3 regions of the Rhizobium sp. CG4 genome follow, and region 2 is predicted to be linked to each of the others. Evidence: predicted binding sites of a transcription regulator. Region 2 holds the regulator's gene; each other region holds the start of a gene.

Region 1 (5,262 bases), on a different contig from region 2:
ACAGACCGGCGTCGACGCTGGACCGTTAAATTCAACTCAATTCTAATTTTTAATGACGGTGTTCGGGCATGTCCTTGACTTGGTCTTGGGTCTAGGTCGTCACCGTGTTCATCCCGCATGGAATTGAGGTCGACCAGCGGGACAGCAACCGGCTTTGCACCGATACTAGGAAACCCGCCGACGTTGACGATCGCCTAGCTACCGGCACCCGCGCCATGCACATAATCGACCTTGCCTATCTTATGGTCATCTGCACCGTAGACGGTAGCACCTTCTAGAATAGCCGGCGTGAGTTCGGTGGGAGTGAGGCGGATGTGATTGCTATGATCCATGGTGGTTTCCTCTCCTTCTGAAATAGATGCACCGCTGTCTTGTGCAACCGTCCAGACGCCTTATCTCTGGATGAAATCTCACACGAAGGACAGGGAGCACCGCAATGGAACGACGCAACGTTGATGTGCTGTCGGAATGCATCGTCGAGATCCTGCCGCCTGCGCGCAAAATCCCCGCAGGAACTGATACGGTGACATGTCCATGTTGCCGGAAGGTTAGGAGCAAGTCCGGCATGGACGATGATGGCTGCGGTATCTGTGACGAATGCCTTGCGCCATGACCGGGAGGTCACCGGATATAACGCCACCACTGACCACCTGCTTCGAACATGCACTTTCCAGACTTCCGAACGGCTACGTCAGCGGTCGTTTTGCCGGTCGGCCATGGTCCTTAACAACCAAACGATCGCCGGATGGCAAGAGGATCTGGCTTTACGGCGAGGAGCGTGGCGGAACGGAAATCGTCAGCTTCAACCTCTACAGGCTTTCGACTGACGCTATGGTGTTGAAGCCATGCGAAATGTCATCGGCGAAGGTCATTGATTTTGTACTCAGGTTCGAGCCTCTCTCAGATTGAGAAAGGTTTCGTACGCTCTGTGACTGCGTTCAACGGGAAGCAATCTATCTACCCGAGTCCAGTGCGCGGATTGACTGACATCAGGTCGAAAATCTTCAGATTTCCCGCGTTGCAGGAACTTCAATCACCTTGCCGGCTCTTCGCTGGCGAGGTGCTGGAACAGACCGGGTTGATCGATGGTCTCGCCTTCCTTTGTTACGATTGACGACCCATAGGGTTCGCGTGACGAAATAAACAGCGCATCGTCCGGTAGAGGGCGGGCATAGCCAGATGTCGGTTTCCTCATGTGTCAGCAAGAGCACCGGCATCGCCTTTTCATGGATCGGTTTCACCACCTGGTTCGGGTCGGTGGTGAGAAAACCATAGAGATCGTCGGTGGTTAGGCCATCACTGACTTTTCTGACACTTTGCCATTGCGGCACATGAATACCGGCAAAGAACATCAGCGATTTCTGTTCATCGCGTGCGAACCAGGCATTCGGCACATTTCCGCCTTCCTCTTTGCTTCCGGGATCCGGTTCGGCAAAGCTGGTGACTGGCACAATGCATCGGTGCTCAACACCGAACCATCGCTTCCAATGCGGAAAACTGAGTTTGCGCACATTTGTCGTACCGCGGTCGGCTTCCATGCGGATCAGTTCTTCAAGATCGAAGGACTTGCCCTTTGCTGCGAGCTTTTCCGCCCTGGTCTTTGCCGCCTTCTCCAGGGCGAAGCGCGGCGAGGGTAATCCCCAGCGCGCATGAACCAGTTGCTTCTTCCCGTCTGCGGTGTTGCGAACGATCGGTCCCATCTGGTCGGGGTTCATCTGATAGGCTGGCATCAGGTTGATCAGGCGCTCGGCGTCCTGCGCCCACTGCGAGACCCAATCCCGTCTTCCATGCGATAAAGATTGCACACGTCACGCGATCCCCACTGCTTAGACCAGATGGCGGATAACATGGCGCGTCATACGCAATCCGCTACTCAAGCTGATAAACGTCGGCATTGTCCTGCCGTTCACGCAAACCTTTGTAGGCTGCATGGCGCAGCTTGCCATCGCTCGTCCAGGCACGAAACTCGATTTCGGCTATCAGCGTCGGATGCACCCAGACGATATCCGCCTCTCCGGTATAGGACACCGGCGGCTGTTTCTGCTTCCAGCGCAGCTTGTCCAGCATCTTGCGCAGCTTGGTGGCCTCAGCTTGGCTGACCCCTGTCCCGACGCTGCCAACATCAACGATCGTGCCATCACGGTACGCGCCCAGCAGCAGTGAACCGAAGCCGGTCGGCGAGGCGCTCGATGGCGCATAGCCGACGATGAAAAATGCCTCGCTCGCAACGCATTTGACCTTCACCCAGTCGCCGGTCCGACCGGATCGGTATTGCGCATCGCGGTGTTTGCCAACGATCCCTTCCAGCCCAAGGCGGCAGGCATGTTCGAGCAGGATAGTGGGATCGGCGTCTAGGGTTTCCGATACCCGGATGGCGCCGTCCTGACCCTTCACCGTGTCTTCGAGCAGATGCCGCCGTGATCGGTATTCGATGCCACGCAGATCATGGCCATCGAGATAAAGCAGGTCGAAGGCGTAAAGGATGGCATCGGAGGCGCGCGTGCCGGGTCTTTTGCCCGATGCGCCGAGAGACTGCTGCAGCAATCCGAAATCCGAGCGTCCCTCTTCATCAAGGACAACGGCCTCACCATCGATAATCATCGTCGCTGGTCCAAGCGCGCTTGCCGCCTGTTCGATCGCAGGAAAACGGTGTGTCCAGTCATGGCCGCCACGGGTCAGAATTCTCACGCCCTGCGGCTCGATATGTACAGCAAGGCGGTATCCATCCCATTTCACCTCCCAGGACCATTCGGGTCCTTGAGGCGGATGTGCCTTCAGCTGAGCAAGCGTCGGCTCAACACGCTCCGGCATGGGATCGAACAGCAGCTGTGGCTGAGCCGGATTGCGCTTCCGGCGAGGCTTAGAGCGGATCTTTGCTTCGGTATCACCAAGGAGCGGTTTGGATCTCGGAGACTTCGTCATGCCACCAGTTCAACAGAAAAACCTTAAGGACATTATGACGGTCCTCATATTGTCCCCGCTATCCACCGGGCAGCGCCGGAAGGGTCAAAATTTCTTTGTGTGGCTACACAGCTGATTCTCATGCAGATTCTCTAACTTCTAATGTTCGGAATAGTCTTCGCGCAAATTCGCTGACTTGACTCTTTTCTTGCGCAGGAACAAAAACAGAACATCTACATTTGCACGACATGATGTCGGCCTGCCAACACGACCTTGAAGGGAGCCGTGAACAATGACTGCTGCACGCGCCCCAAGGGTGTCAGACGGTGTGATTGCTGATCTGCGTGAGCGTATCGCGTCGCTCGAAACCACGACACTGAAAAAATCCGGTTGTCTGGCTTTCGGCGTGCCTGAAATGGATGCCGCTCTGCCGGGCGGGGGTCTCGCCCACGGTGCGCTTCACGAGTTTGCCGGAGGTGGAGCTGGCACTATCGATGGTGCGGCCGCTGCTCTTTTTGTGGCTGGCATAGCAGCACGAACGAAGGGACCGATCGTCTGGTGTCTGACACGACCGGATCTGTTTTTCCCGGCGCTCGCGCAGGTCGGCCTGCATGCCGATCGGGTGATCTTTGTCGAGTCCGACAGGGAAGAGGACGTGCTTGCCAATATGGAGGAGGGGCTTTCTTTCGGAGGTCTCGGCGCCGTCGTCGGTGAGCTCGTCCGTTTGCCAATGGTCGGCTCGCGCCGGCTGCAGCTTGCGGCCGAGCGCACAGGCACGATGGCACTGGCCGTTCGCCGTTGGAGGCGACAGACCGAAGCGAGTGACTTCGGGCAGCCGACGGCCTCGACCACCCGGTGGAGGGTGAGCGTGATGCCCTCCGATGAGCTACCGGTTCCAGGCGTTGGAAGGCCGCGTTGGTTTGTGGAGTTGATGCGCGTGAAAGCGGGTGAGTGTGCTGAGTTTCTCGTGAGGGCGTGTGATGACAAGGGTCGTCTCGATCTATCTACCCGATCTGCCGACCGATCGCATTCGCCGCGACGATCCGGCTATTCCGCCTGAACAGGCCATCGCCGTGATCGCCCGAAGCGGATCGAAACGATGGGTGTCGGCGGCTGACACGGCTGCAAGAAAAGCAGGGGTTCGTGTCGGAATGCCGGCGGCCAAAGCGCAGGCGCTGTTTCGCGGCCTGATGATGGTCGACGCAGATCCTCGTATGGATGCTGCGGCGCTGGAGCGGATCACGCTTTGGGCCCTGACGCTCTATTCCCCGATCGTTGCTGTCGACGGAGTGGACGGGATTGTCATGGATACCGAGGGTGCTGATCACTTGCAGGGTGGTGAACTGCCGATGGTGACGAAGATCGCAAACCAGTTCATCGCAAAAAAGCTGACGGCCCGCGTGGCCGTCGCCGATAGCTGGGGTGCCGCGCATGCCTGCGCGCGTGCCATCAGCCGGGAAACCGTTATCGTGCCGATCGGAGAGACCGTGCGTGCTGTCGAAAAACTGCCGATATCGCTACTGCGCCTGCCGCTGAAGATTGTCAGTGACCTCCATACGCTTGGATTCCAGTCCATTGGCGAGTTGGCAAACACTGCGCGCGCACCACTAACCCTTCGCTTTGGTCCGGAAATCGGTCGCCGCCTTGATCAGATGTTCGGACGGGCCTCCGAGCCGATCGATCCGATCCGATCCGTAGACTTGATCGAGGTCAGCCGCGCGTTTGCCGAACCAATTGGTGCTGCCGAGACGATCGACAAATATGTCGGTCGGCTCGTTATCGAATTGATCCACGAGCTTCAGAAAAAGGGGCTCGGTGTAAGACGCGCCGACCTGATCGTCGACAAAGTCGATGGCACCCGGCAGGCGATCCGCGCTGGCACGGTCAAACCGGCTCGCGATGTTGCCTGGTTGACCAAGCTCTTTCGCGATCGCACGGAAAAGATCGAACCGGGTTTCGGCATCGAGAAACTGACACTGGTCGCCATCATGGCCGAGCCGCTTGAAGAGATGCAGAAATCATCGGGTCTGGTGGAAGAAGAGGTCACCGACGTTTCGCCGCTGATCGATATCTATGGCAACCGCGGCCACAGGGTTTTTCGCGTGGCTCCTGTGGCTTCAGATGTCCCCGAGCGTTCGGTCCAGCGTATTAGCGCGGCGGCCGATCCTGTCGCAGTGTCGTGGGTTCATCACTGGCGACGGCCGGTCAGGTTGCTTGTGCGACCTGAACTGATCGAGGTTATTGCCCTGATGCCGGACCATCCGCCGGTTTCCGTCACCTGGCGCGGCAAGCGCCGCAAGGTGAAGCGGGCAGACGGGCCTGAGCGCATATTCGGTGAATGGTGGCAGCGCGACAGCGAAA
Region 2 (5,262 bases):
ACAGCGCAACCTTCCGGCCAAGTAATATGCCGATCGCCCTCAAGGGTGCTTCCATCCTTGGCAGCTTCTGCGCCGGTATTGTCGTGACCTCGCTGATTGGTGGGGTATCCACGGCCATCTATTCGATGGAGCATTTTCACCGTGTCACCACCTATGGACTGGCGGCAAATCTCGCCGCCATGCCGGTGATGTCTTTCATCGTCATGCCCTTTGCCTTGATCGCCATGTTACTGATGCCCTTTGGGCTGGATGGTCCGTTTCTGACCGTCATGGGTTACGGCATGGCGATGACAATTGATATTGCCACCTATGTCGCCTCATGGGGAGGCGATGCCGGGGTCGGACGACAGCATCAATGGTTTCTGGGCGCCGGAACGCTTGGCCTATTGGTGCTGACACTGTTTCGCACCCGACTTGCCTGGGTAAGTGCTGTGTTCCTGCTGGCAGTCCTTGGGTTGTTTGTGCTGTCACGGCAACAGGACAATCCCGATCTGGTGGTTTTTGAGGACGGGAAACTGATGGCACTGGTTGGCAAGGATCAGGTTGCCAGCACCAGCCAACGCCCATCCGGCTTTATCTATGACCAATGGGCGCGGGCTTTGTTCTTACCTGACAAATATATTCGGCCAAACATGCTGCCGGAACTGCCAGCCCCAGAACCATCGCCTGACGATGCCAATGACAAAACGACTGGCAATACTGATGCCGCGCCACCACGATCACGACGGCCGATGCTGGACGAACACATCATTCAGGCTGAAAGGCAGGTGATGTCTGCCGCCGTTACAAATGCAACCGATGCCTTTACCTGCCGCCGCGACAGCTGGTGCATCGCCAGATCAGCGAAGGGGCAGGTGGTGATTTCCGTGCTGGATAACAGATATCTTGGTCTCGCTTGCGACATCGGTTCTGTGGTTATCACCACGCGTCCCACATCATTTGAAACCTGCCGCTCCGGCGCCTTTTTACTCAGTGCCCAGACATTGCGGCGCACCGGTTCGCTGGAGATCACATTTTCAACTGAGGCAACAACCGCCGCAAACCAGCATTTGCCGATCGAGAGGATGACGGCTGCCATTTATGGTTCCTACCGTCCATGGACCATGCATCGTTATTATAACTGGCGCAGCAGGACATTTGAAACGGAAGTGCCAGAACATGTCTCGCAACTGCTGGACCGTCGCTAGGCTAAAGTGAGTTGAAGGCCAGTTGTGTCGGGTGTTTTCCGGCGACAGTAGCGATGACGCGCTGGCGCGTCACCTGGCAGTGATATGGGTCTGCTGATGACCGCTTAGTGGTATCTGCGGATCAGGCCAACCAGCTTGCCCTGGATCTTGACGCGGTCAGGTCCAAAAATACGGGTTTCATAGGCCGGGTTTGCCGCCTCAAGCGCAATCGATGCACCCTTGCGACGAAAACGCTTCAAGGTCGCTTCTTCATCATCGACCAGCGCCACGATGATATCACCGGGGTTGGCGGTCTTGGCGTTGCGGATGATGACCGTGTCGCCGTCAAAGATGCCGGCATCGATCATCGAGTCACCGCGCACTTCCAGTGCGTAATGTTCACCAGAACCCAGCATGTCAGCCGGCACGGACACATCATGTGTGTTGTTCTGGATGGCGGAGATCGGGACACCGGCCGCGATCCGTCCCATCATCGGCACCGATACCGAGCTGCCGCCATCATTGGCGCTGACAGGGGCGGGGGTCGGAGCAGGGGCGACAACCGGTTTTGGTTTGCCAAGGCTGCCTTCGATCACACTTGGTGAGAAGCCACGCTGTGGTTTGAGGCTTGGCGAATAGGCTTCAGGAAGTTTGATGACTTCCAGTGCGCGTGCCCGGTTTGGCAGGCGGCGAATGAAGCCACGTTCTTCAAGCGCTGTGATCAACCGGTGAATGCCGGATTTGGACGCGAGATCAAGCGCATCCTTCATCTCATCAAATGAGGGAGGAACACCGGATTCCTTCATTCTTTCGTGAATGAAAAGAAGCAGTTCCTGCTGTTTGCGTGTGAGCATGAAGTCGCACCCCAACCGTTGATGAAAATCGAAACAAATGCAGAACATACACTATATGTTCCATATGTGTTCCGCAAGGCTTTAATATTTCGTAATCGCCGCCCCGGTGAATTTTCTTTCAAAACAGCCAAGACGTGTAATCGCTGCCTATCACGCTGTTTTTTAAACGATTTCACGTCAATTCATCACAAAACGATCCGTCAGAAAGCTGAGGCTCGCAACACCGCCCGTTAGCCGACCAACCGGCATGATTATCAATCTGATATCGTAAGGCGCTGTGATTCGGTTCGTTTGATTCTCTCCACCAGATTGGGTTGGCAGCGCATATTCCCTGTGCATTTTTACCTTCACGAGGAAGCATTGCGTTGAAATCTCTGTTATGGGGAGGGTTCGCTGCTCGTTCGGAGTCGGCATTCAACATCAATTTTGACAGTATAAGGTTTTAGGGCATTGCAGGTCGGCATCGACATGGGAACGCTATCGGGTGGGCAGGCTGCCAAACTCGACATTGAGGAATTGCTCGCCACGCGTCTGCTGGTGCAAGGCAATTCCGGTTCCGGAAAGTCGCATCTGCTGCGCAGGCTTCTGGAACAATCCGCCCCCTGGGTTCAGCAGGTCATTATTGACCCTGAAGGGGACTTCGTGACGCTGGCTGACAAGTTCGGTCATATCGTTGTAGATGGCGAGCGCACAGAGGGTGAGTTGGCCGGTATTGCCAACCGTATTCGCCAACACCGCGTATCCTGCGTCCTGACGCTTGAAGGTCTTGATGTCGAACAGCAGATGCGGGCCGCAGCTGCATTCCTCAACGGCATGTTCGATGCCGACCGTGAATACTGGTACCCGGTGTTGGTGGTGGTCGACGAAGCGCAGATGTTTGCGCCGTCCGTGGCTGGTGAAGTAACCGAAGATGCCCGCAAGGCATCGCTTGGCGCCATGACCAACCTGATGTGTCGTGGTCGTAAGCGCGGTCTGGCCGGCGTTATCGCCACGCAGCGTCTGGCAAAACTTGCCAAGAACGTGGCGGCGGAAGCCTCCAACTTCCTGATGGGCCGTACTTTCCTTGATATCGACATGGCACGCGCAGCCGACCTGCTCGGCATGGACCGCCGTCAGGCGGAAATGTTCCGCGATTTGCAGCGTGGTAATTTCGTGGCGCTTGGCCCGGCTCTGTCGCGCCGCCCACTGCCTATCGTGATTGGTGCTGTGGAAACCTCGGCTCGGTCGTCATCGCCCAAGCTGATGCCGCTGCCCGATGCGCCGCAGGACGTGGAAGACCTGATCTTCACGCCGGACCCGGAAGAATTTACGCGCGCGCCTGTGCGCCGCACGCCACCGGCACCGCGCCCGACAACAGACATTCTGGCCGAGCTGTCCCGCTCGACACCAGCCGCGATAACGCCAGCCTCCGAACAGCCGCAGCGCAGCAGCGCCTCGGACATGACGCCGGAAGAGCGCGAAGAGAAGATTTCAGGCGTTCTCTACGAAATTCTGGATGATCCGCAATCGGCCTATCGCACCGATGCGGTGCTCTATCAGGACTTTCTGGTGCGTGCCCGCATGCGCCGCATTCCCGGCACGCCGATGGCGCTGTCGGAATTCCGCCGTCAGGTGGCAATTACCCGTTCCGGCGTTGATGCCGAAATGGCGGCAAGTGAAAGCTGGCAAACGGCACTCGATCTGTCGAAAAACGTCTCCGACGATCTGCAGGGCGTATTCCTGATGCTGGTTAAAGCCGCGCTGGGCGAGGAGCCTTGCCCATCTGATGCCCGTATTGCTCGCGCCTATGGCACGCATTCTGCACGCCGTGCACGCCGTCTGCTCGGTTATTTCGAGGAGAAGGAGCTGGTCGTGGTGCATGCCGATTTCTCCGGCAAGCGTATCGTGGCATTTCCGGACCTTGATGCAAAAACCGCACCCGGTGATGCGGATGCGGCTGATGATGAGGCGACGCTGGCAGCCGAATAAGGCTGCTGTTTTTTAAAGCCGTTATTCTATCTTATGGTCGGGTGCGTCCCGACCATCTGCCGTTGTTCATTCTCGGATCACGTCCGAGAATCATCGTGCTGAAATCGCAGACATGGACTGATGTTACCGGCCATCTGGTGGTGCCCATCCTCGGCGTGGCGCCGAGGATGGTGGAGTTTCGGGATGTTGTGAAGCGCGACATTATTCGACAGCCTTTGCTTGCTTGCGTGTGGCAAACAGCGAACCGACAACACCGGTCACCAGAATTGCGACGGTCACGCCAAGCGAGACGGCAGGCGGGATTTTTGCCAGACCCAGCATGTCAGCCACGAAGATTTTCGAGCCAACGAACACCAGAACCGCAGCCAGCGCATATTTGAGATAGGCGAAGCGGTGGATCAGGGCTGCCAGCGCAAAGTAGAGTGCACGCAGGCCAAGGATCGCGAAAATGTTCGACGTATAGACAATGAACGGGTCGGTGGTGATCGCAAAGATCGCCGGGATCGAATCAACCGCAAAGATCAGGTCGGCAATTTCCACCATCACCAGCGCCAGAAACAGCGGGGTGACAAAGGTTTTCAGCTTGCCGGTCTTCTCGTCGGTTTCCTTGACGAAGAACTTTTCGCCATGGAGGCGGTTTGTCAGCGGCAGGTGGCGCTTGAGAAACTTCAGGATGCGGTTGTTGTCGAGATCGTTCTCATCATGATCGGCCGAAAACAGCATCTTGAGGCCGGTAAACACCAGGAAGGCCGCAAAGAGGTACAGCACCCAGTGGAAGTTTTCGACGATGGCAGCGCCAGCGGCAATCATGATGCCACGCAGCACGATCACACCCAGAATACCCCACAGCAGCACGCGGTGCTGGTATTGGCGCGGAATGGCGAAATAGGAGAAGATCATGGCGATGATGAAGATGTTGTCCATCGCCAGACTTTTTTCCACCACGAAGCCGGTGATATATTCCATGGCAGGCTGCTGGCCCGACTGGTACCAGATCCAGCCACCGAAGGACAAACCGATGACAATATAGAAAGCGGACATCAGCAAGCTTTCGCGAATGCCGATTTCCTTGGAATTCTTATGCAGAACACCAAGGTCCAGTGCCAAAAGGCCAAGAACGAGAGAAATGAAGACCGCCCACATCCATGTGGGGGTGCCGAGAAAATCCGAGAACAGAAAGTCCATCAGTCAACCTTTGCCGGACAGGTTGGCTATATGGCTGGGGAACGTGTGACAGAAATAAACGTGGGCCCCAACCTAAAGAGACTCGACAT
Region 3 (5,262 bases), on a different contig from region 2:
TCTCATGCGTAATGAGAATGGCGTATCGCCAAGGAATGGTGAACTGCAGCTCGAAATTGAGGTGCGCTTCCGCAAGGTTTGTCGCGGCCCATACGAATGGATCAGTGTCTGAACGCCGCCCATAGTAAGCGTCCGCGAATGTGTCTACCGACAGGTGACTGAGACCGATTTCAGCCGAATAGTCAGGATCAGCTGCCAACAACTCTCGCTGGAAAAGATCAAACACCCGATCCAGCAGGCCCTGAGAACCGATATTGACTTCGTTTTGGATGGCTTCATACGTACAAATTTGTGGTTCTATATAGGGAAGTGGGCAATAGAAGTCAGCTTCGGGCAATAAGCCCTTCCGGGACATCATTGTTGCGTGAAAGTCCTGGTGTCCTGCACTTGTTACGTACTGCAATGTTCCCCCGTCGTCACAAACGAATGAACCACAAGAGGTCGCAACTGTTAGAAGTGCATCGATGCCGCTGAGCGACGTGCCAAGAATGCCAAGTCTGCCATGGCCGATCTCTTGCAGTTCTGTAGCGGGCCACGGCGACGCAAAATATCCGGGTTTGACCTGAGTGTTTTCAGGCCAGTTGTGACCCGTGGCCATAACGACATGGTCGAACACGGCGTCAAAATCCCCGTCGAAGCTGGAGACTTTAACACGGATATCAGTTGTGCCGAGCTCGATGTCGGTAACCCTATGGCCGGGATAAACCTCAACGCGATGGCGGTTGATTTTTCCAACAGATAGGATCGCCTGAAATTGATCGTGAAAATAGTCTCCGATCACTAGGCGCGGATAAAATTCGCGATCGTTTATTGATGATCGGCTTATGCTGAATGTGCTCAGATAGTCGTCGGACTGACGGTTAAGCCAATCTACGAGCGTTTCCATCAACAGCGGTATCTCGATGCTGGGAATATTTGACAACATAACCGGATCATTTGCCCCCGGCAGGTAGGGTGTTCCCTTGCCCGCGACAAGTTCGGCATCAAACACGCTAATTATCAGCGGAACTGGAGAGGCAACCAGCGTCTTAAGTGTAAAAATGCCGGTTGGGCCTGAACCGATGATGCAAATTCTGGTATTCATGCAATTTACTCCACATCGCCCACTGCGGCGGCAGTGTGTAATGGTAACGGTCGCTATTGTGTTCCGCTAACAAGCTCTGTGTACGTTGACGGACTAAGCCATTCACTAGGTTAGACAGCACCATGTCGAAGCCCGCGGATTTCTCAAGTTAGTGCCCGTTCAGTCGCAGTAGTTACGCCGCGTGACTTTCGAGCCCTTATTGTGGTCGAAACGAAGAGGTTTCCACCCGTGTCACCCGTCACTCAGCTCTATTTTCTGATAGCCAAGGCGGATGTTTTGAGTGCCAGCTGTAGACTCGGCTCAGGGCGATCCATCCGGGGAAACTCAAGAATATTGAACGAGGTCGTTCAACCCCGCTATCCACCATCTGGATGCAGATAGGCAAATTTTTTAAATAAATTGCGTTTCCGCTACAGATTTGATTCTTATCACTATTCGCTTAAATTCCATCAAAAAGGATAATATTCCCAAATTTTGAGCCGCTTGACTCATGATTACGATTGGAACAAACAATGAACACATCAATTCTTGCGACATTATGTCGACCTGCAAACACATGTCCAAAGGGAGCTGTGAACGATGACTGTTGCCTGCCAGCATGTGATTTCAGATCTGCGCCAGCGTATCGCTTCTTTGGAAAGAAACTCGGCGCGCAACGCCGGAACCTTGCCGTTTGGCGTCGCCGACATTGACCGGGTTTTGCCGGGCGGTGGCCTTTCCTACGGCGCACTGCACGAATTTGCAGGCGGCGGGGCAGGGACGGTTGATGGTGCAGCGGCTGCGCTTTTTGCAGCCGGCATTGCGGCGCGAACCAAAGGACCGGTCGTCTGGTGCCTGACGCGGCCAGATCTGTTTTTTCCAGCTCTCGCGCAGGTGGGCCTTCATCCGGACCGGGTGATCTTTGTGGAATCCGACCGTGAAGAAGACGTGCTTGCCAACATGGAAGAGGGGTTGGCCTTTGGCGGATTGGGTGCCGTTGTCGGCGAGCTCGTACGCCTGCCAATGGTTGGCTCGCGTCGCCTCCAGCTTGCTGCAGAACGGACAGGCACCATGGCACTGGCGGTCAGGCGATGGCGACGACAGACGGAGGCCAATGATTTCGGGCAACCGACCGCTTCGACAACCAGATGGCGCGTCAGTGTAATGCCATCGGAACAACTTCCAGTACCGGGCGTGGGCAGTGCCCAGTGGTTTCTGGAATTGATGCGCGTGAAAGCGGGTGAGTGTGCTGAGTTTCTCGTGAGGGCGTGCGATGACACGGGTCGTATCGATCTACCTACCGGATCTGCCGACGGATCGCATTCGTCGCGCCGATCCCTCCATTTTGCCTGAACAGGCGATCGCAGTCATCAGCAGAAGCGGGTCCAAACGCTGGGTATCTGCCGCTGATCTGGCTGCCTGCAAGGCCGGTGTTCATGTCGGCATGCCAGCAGCTAAGGCACAGGCACTGTTTCGCGGTCTCATGCTTGTTGATGCTGACCTTGCTGCCGATGCCTCTGCCTTGGAGCGCATAGCCCTTTGGGCTCTGACCATCTATTCGCCGATCGTCGCGGTTGATGGTCGCGATGGCATTGTCATGGATACGGAAGGGGCAGATCACCTGCAGGGTGGTGAGATGCCGATGGTGACCAAGATTGCCAACCAGTTTCTGGCAAAAAAGCTGACCGCCCGCGTGGCGGTGGCCGATACCTGGGGTGCCGCCCATGCCTGCGCACGCACCATCAATCGCGATACGGTCATAGTGCCATCAGGGGAAACTGTGCGTGCGGTGGAAAAGCTCTCCATCGCCCTGTTACGTCTGCCGTCAGCTGTTATCACGGATCTGCGGACGCTCGGTTTCCAGACAATTGGTGAATTGGCCAATACACCTCGCGCACCACTGGCGTTGCGGTTCGGTCCCGAGATTGGCCGCCGGCTTGATCAGATGTTCGGTCGGGTTGCTGAACCGATTGATCCTATCCGCACAGCTGAACTGATCGAGGTCAGCAGATCCTTCGCTGAGCCGATCGGTGCGGCAGAAACCATCGACAAATATGTCGGCAGGCTGGTCATCCAACTAATTGAGGAACTGCAGAAAAAGGGGCTCGGCGTAAGACGAGCCGACCTCATCGTAGAAAAGGTCGACGGCACGCGACAGGCGATCCGTGCCGGCACTGCCAAACCTGCCCGCGATGTTGCCTGGCTGACCAAACTGTTTCGTGACCGCACGGAAAAGATCGAGCCGGGATTTGGTATCGAAAAGCTGAGCCTTATCGCCGTCATGGCCGAACCGCTGGAGGAGGCCCAGAAATCATCCGCCTTGGTCGAAGACGAGATGACGGATGTCACCCCGCTGATCGATATCTACGGCAATCGCGGCAACCGGGTTTATCGTGTAGCACCGGTTGCTTCTGACGTGCCGGAGCGCTCTGTCAAACGCATATCTGCGGCGGCTGATCCGGTCAGTACTGTCTGGGTGAGCCACTGGCTTCGGCCGGTAAGACTATTGCCGCGACCTGAACTGATCGAAGCGATTGCATTGCTGCCAGACCGTCCTCCAGTATCGATTGTCTGGCGTGGCAAACGCCGCAAGGTCAAACGGGCTGATGGGCCGGAGCGCATCTTCGGAGAGTGGTGGCAACGCAATGCGGAAATGGAAGCGGTCCGGGATTATTTCCTGATCGAGGATGAAGCTGGTGAGCGTCTTTGGGTGTTTCGCTCGGGCGACGGTGTTGATCCTCAAACCGGCTCCCATCGCTGGTTCGTGCATGGGATATTCGCATGAGCTATGCAGAGCTGCAGGTCACCACCCACTTTTCCTTCCTGCGCGGTGCGAGCTCGGCGCAGGAACTGTTCGAGACCGCAAAGCTCCTCGGCATCGAAGCGGTCGGTGTTGTGGATCGCAATTCGCTTGCCGGCATTGTCCGCGCGCTGGAAGCATCCCGATCCACCGGTGTGAGGCTGGTGGTCGGCTGTCGGCTTGACCTGCAAGACGGCATGTCGCTTTTGGTTTACCCCACAAACCGTGCCGCCTATTCGCGGCTGACGCGTCTGATTACGCTGGGCAAATCGCGTGGCGGCAAGAACAACTGCATTTTGACCTGGGATGACGTGATCACCTATTCCGCCGGCATGATTGGCATTCTGGTGCCTGATCTGCCGGATGATCGCTGTGCGGTGCAGATGAGAAAAATGGCAGAGGTCTTCGCAGATCGTGCCTATGTTTCGCTCTGTTTGCGGCGCCGGCCAAATGATCAAATGCGGTTGCACAAGCTTGTCGGCCTCGCGGCTCGTTCAGGTGTCAAAACCGTCGTTACCAATGATGTGCTGTTTCATGAACCTGGCCGTCGACAGTTGCAAGACATCGTCACTTGTATCCGCAACAATACTACCATTGATGAGATTGGCTTCGAGCGCGAGCGCCATGCAGATCGCTATATGAAACCGCCAGAGGAAATATCACGCCTGTTCCCGCGTTATCCCGAAGCGGTGGCACGCAGCATGGAAATTGTCCGGCGCTGCACCTTCTCGCTTGAGGAGCTCACCTATCAATACCCAGAGGAAGCGATCGTGCCGGGCAAGGATGCGCAGGCCTCGCTTGAACACTATGTCTGGGAGTGTGTGCCAGATCGATATCCCGAGGGCCTGCCGCCGGAGGTTCTCAAAACCATACGGCATGAGCTCAACCTCATCCGCACCATGAAATATGCCCCATACTTCCTGACGGTGTTTTCGATCGTCAGATTTGCGCGCGGGCAGGGCATTCTCTGTCAGGGGCGTGGGTCAGCCGCCAACAGTGCGGTCTGTTACGTTCTCGGCATCACCTCGATTGATCCTTCAACCAACGATCTGCTGTTCGAGCGTTTTGTGAGCCAGGAACGTGATGAGCCGCCTGACATCGATGTGGATTTCGAGCACGAGCGGCGTGAGGAAGTGATCCAGTGGATTTACAAAACTTATACCCGTGAGAAAGCGGCTCTCTGCGCAACCGTGACCAGATACCGGGCGAAGGGCGCGATCCGCGATGTCGGAAAGGCACTTGGCCTGCCCGAGGATGTTATCAAGGCGCTGTCGTCAGGCATGTGGTCCTGGTCGGAGGAGGTTTGTGATCGCAATGTACGGGAACTCAATCTCAATCCGGATGATCGCCGGCTGGTCCTGACACTGAAACTGGCGCAGGAGCTGATGGGCGCACCGCG

What was found. Region 2 encodes LexA, which represses DNA repair genes until DNA is damaged. Its sites were predicted from a motif close to TGTTCNNNNTGTGTTCNG; they were not measured.
Region 1: HGO37_RS26030 (ImuA family protein) is a predicted target of LexA. The motif match lies at 3,116-3,133, and genes of this name have one in related genera.
Region 3: HGO37_RS19950 (ImuA family protein) is a predicted target of LexA. The motif match lies at 1,586-1,603, and genes of this name have one in related genera.

What each region holds. Positions count from the first base shown of each region.
Region 1 is NZ_JABAEG010000015.1:13,966-19,227, forward strand. Features, by position in the region: partial or broken gene HGO37_RS26010 (PRC-barrel domain-containing protein) at 50-332, opposite strand; gene HGO37_RS26015 (hypothetical protein) at 598-909, shown strand; partial or broken gene HGO37_RS26020 (SOS response-associated peptidase) at 1,034-1,807, opposite strand; gene ligD (non-homologous end-joining DNA ligase) at 1,870-2,922, opposite strand; gene HGO37_RS26030 (ImuA family protein) at 3,194-3,961, shown strand; gene HGO37_RS26035 (Y-family DNA polymerase) at 3,882-5,262, shown strand, end outside.
Region 2 is NZ_JABAEG010000002.1:218,918-224,179, reverse strand. Features, by position in the region: gene HGO37_RS06240 (ComEC/Rec2 family competence protein) at 1-1,187, shown strand, start outside; gene lexA (transcriptional repressor LexA) at 1,292-2,020, opposite strand; gene HGO37_RS06230 (ATP-binding protein) at 2,471-3,988, shown strand; gene HGO37_RS06225 (TerC family protein) at 4,190-5,173, opposite strand.
Region 3 is NZ_JABAEG010000007.1:296,772-302,033, reverse strand. Features, by position in the region: gene HGO37_RS19955 (FAD/NAD(P)-binding protein) at 1-1,084, opposite strand, end outside; gene HGO37_RS19950 (ImuA family protein) at 1,664-2,416, shown strand; gene HGO37_RS19945 (Y-family DNA polymerase) at 2,337-3,848, shown strand; gene HGO37_RS19940 (error-prone DNA polymerase) at 3,845-5,262, shown strand, end outside.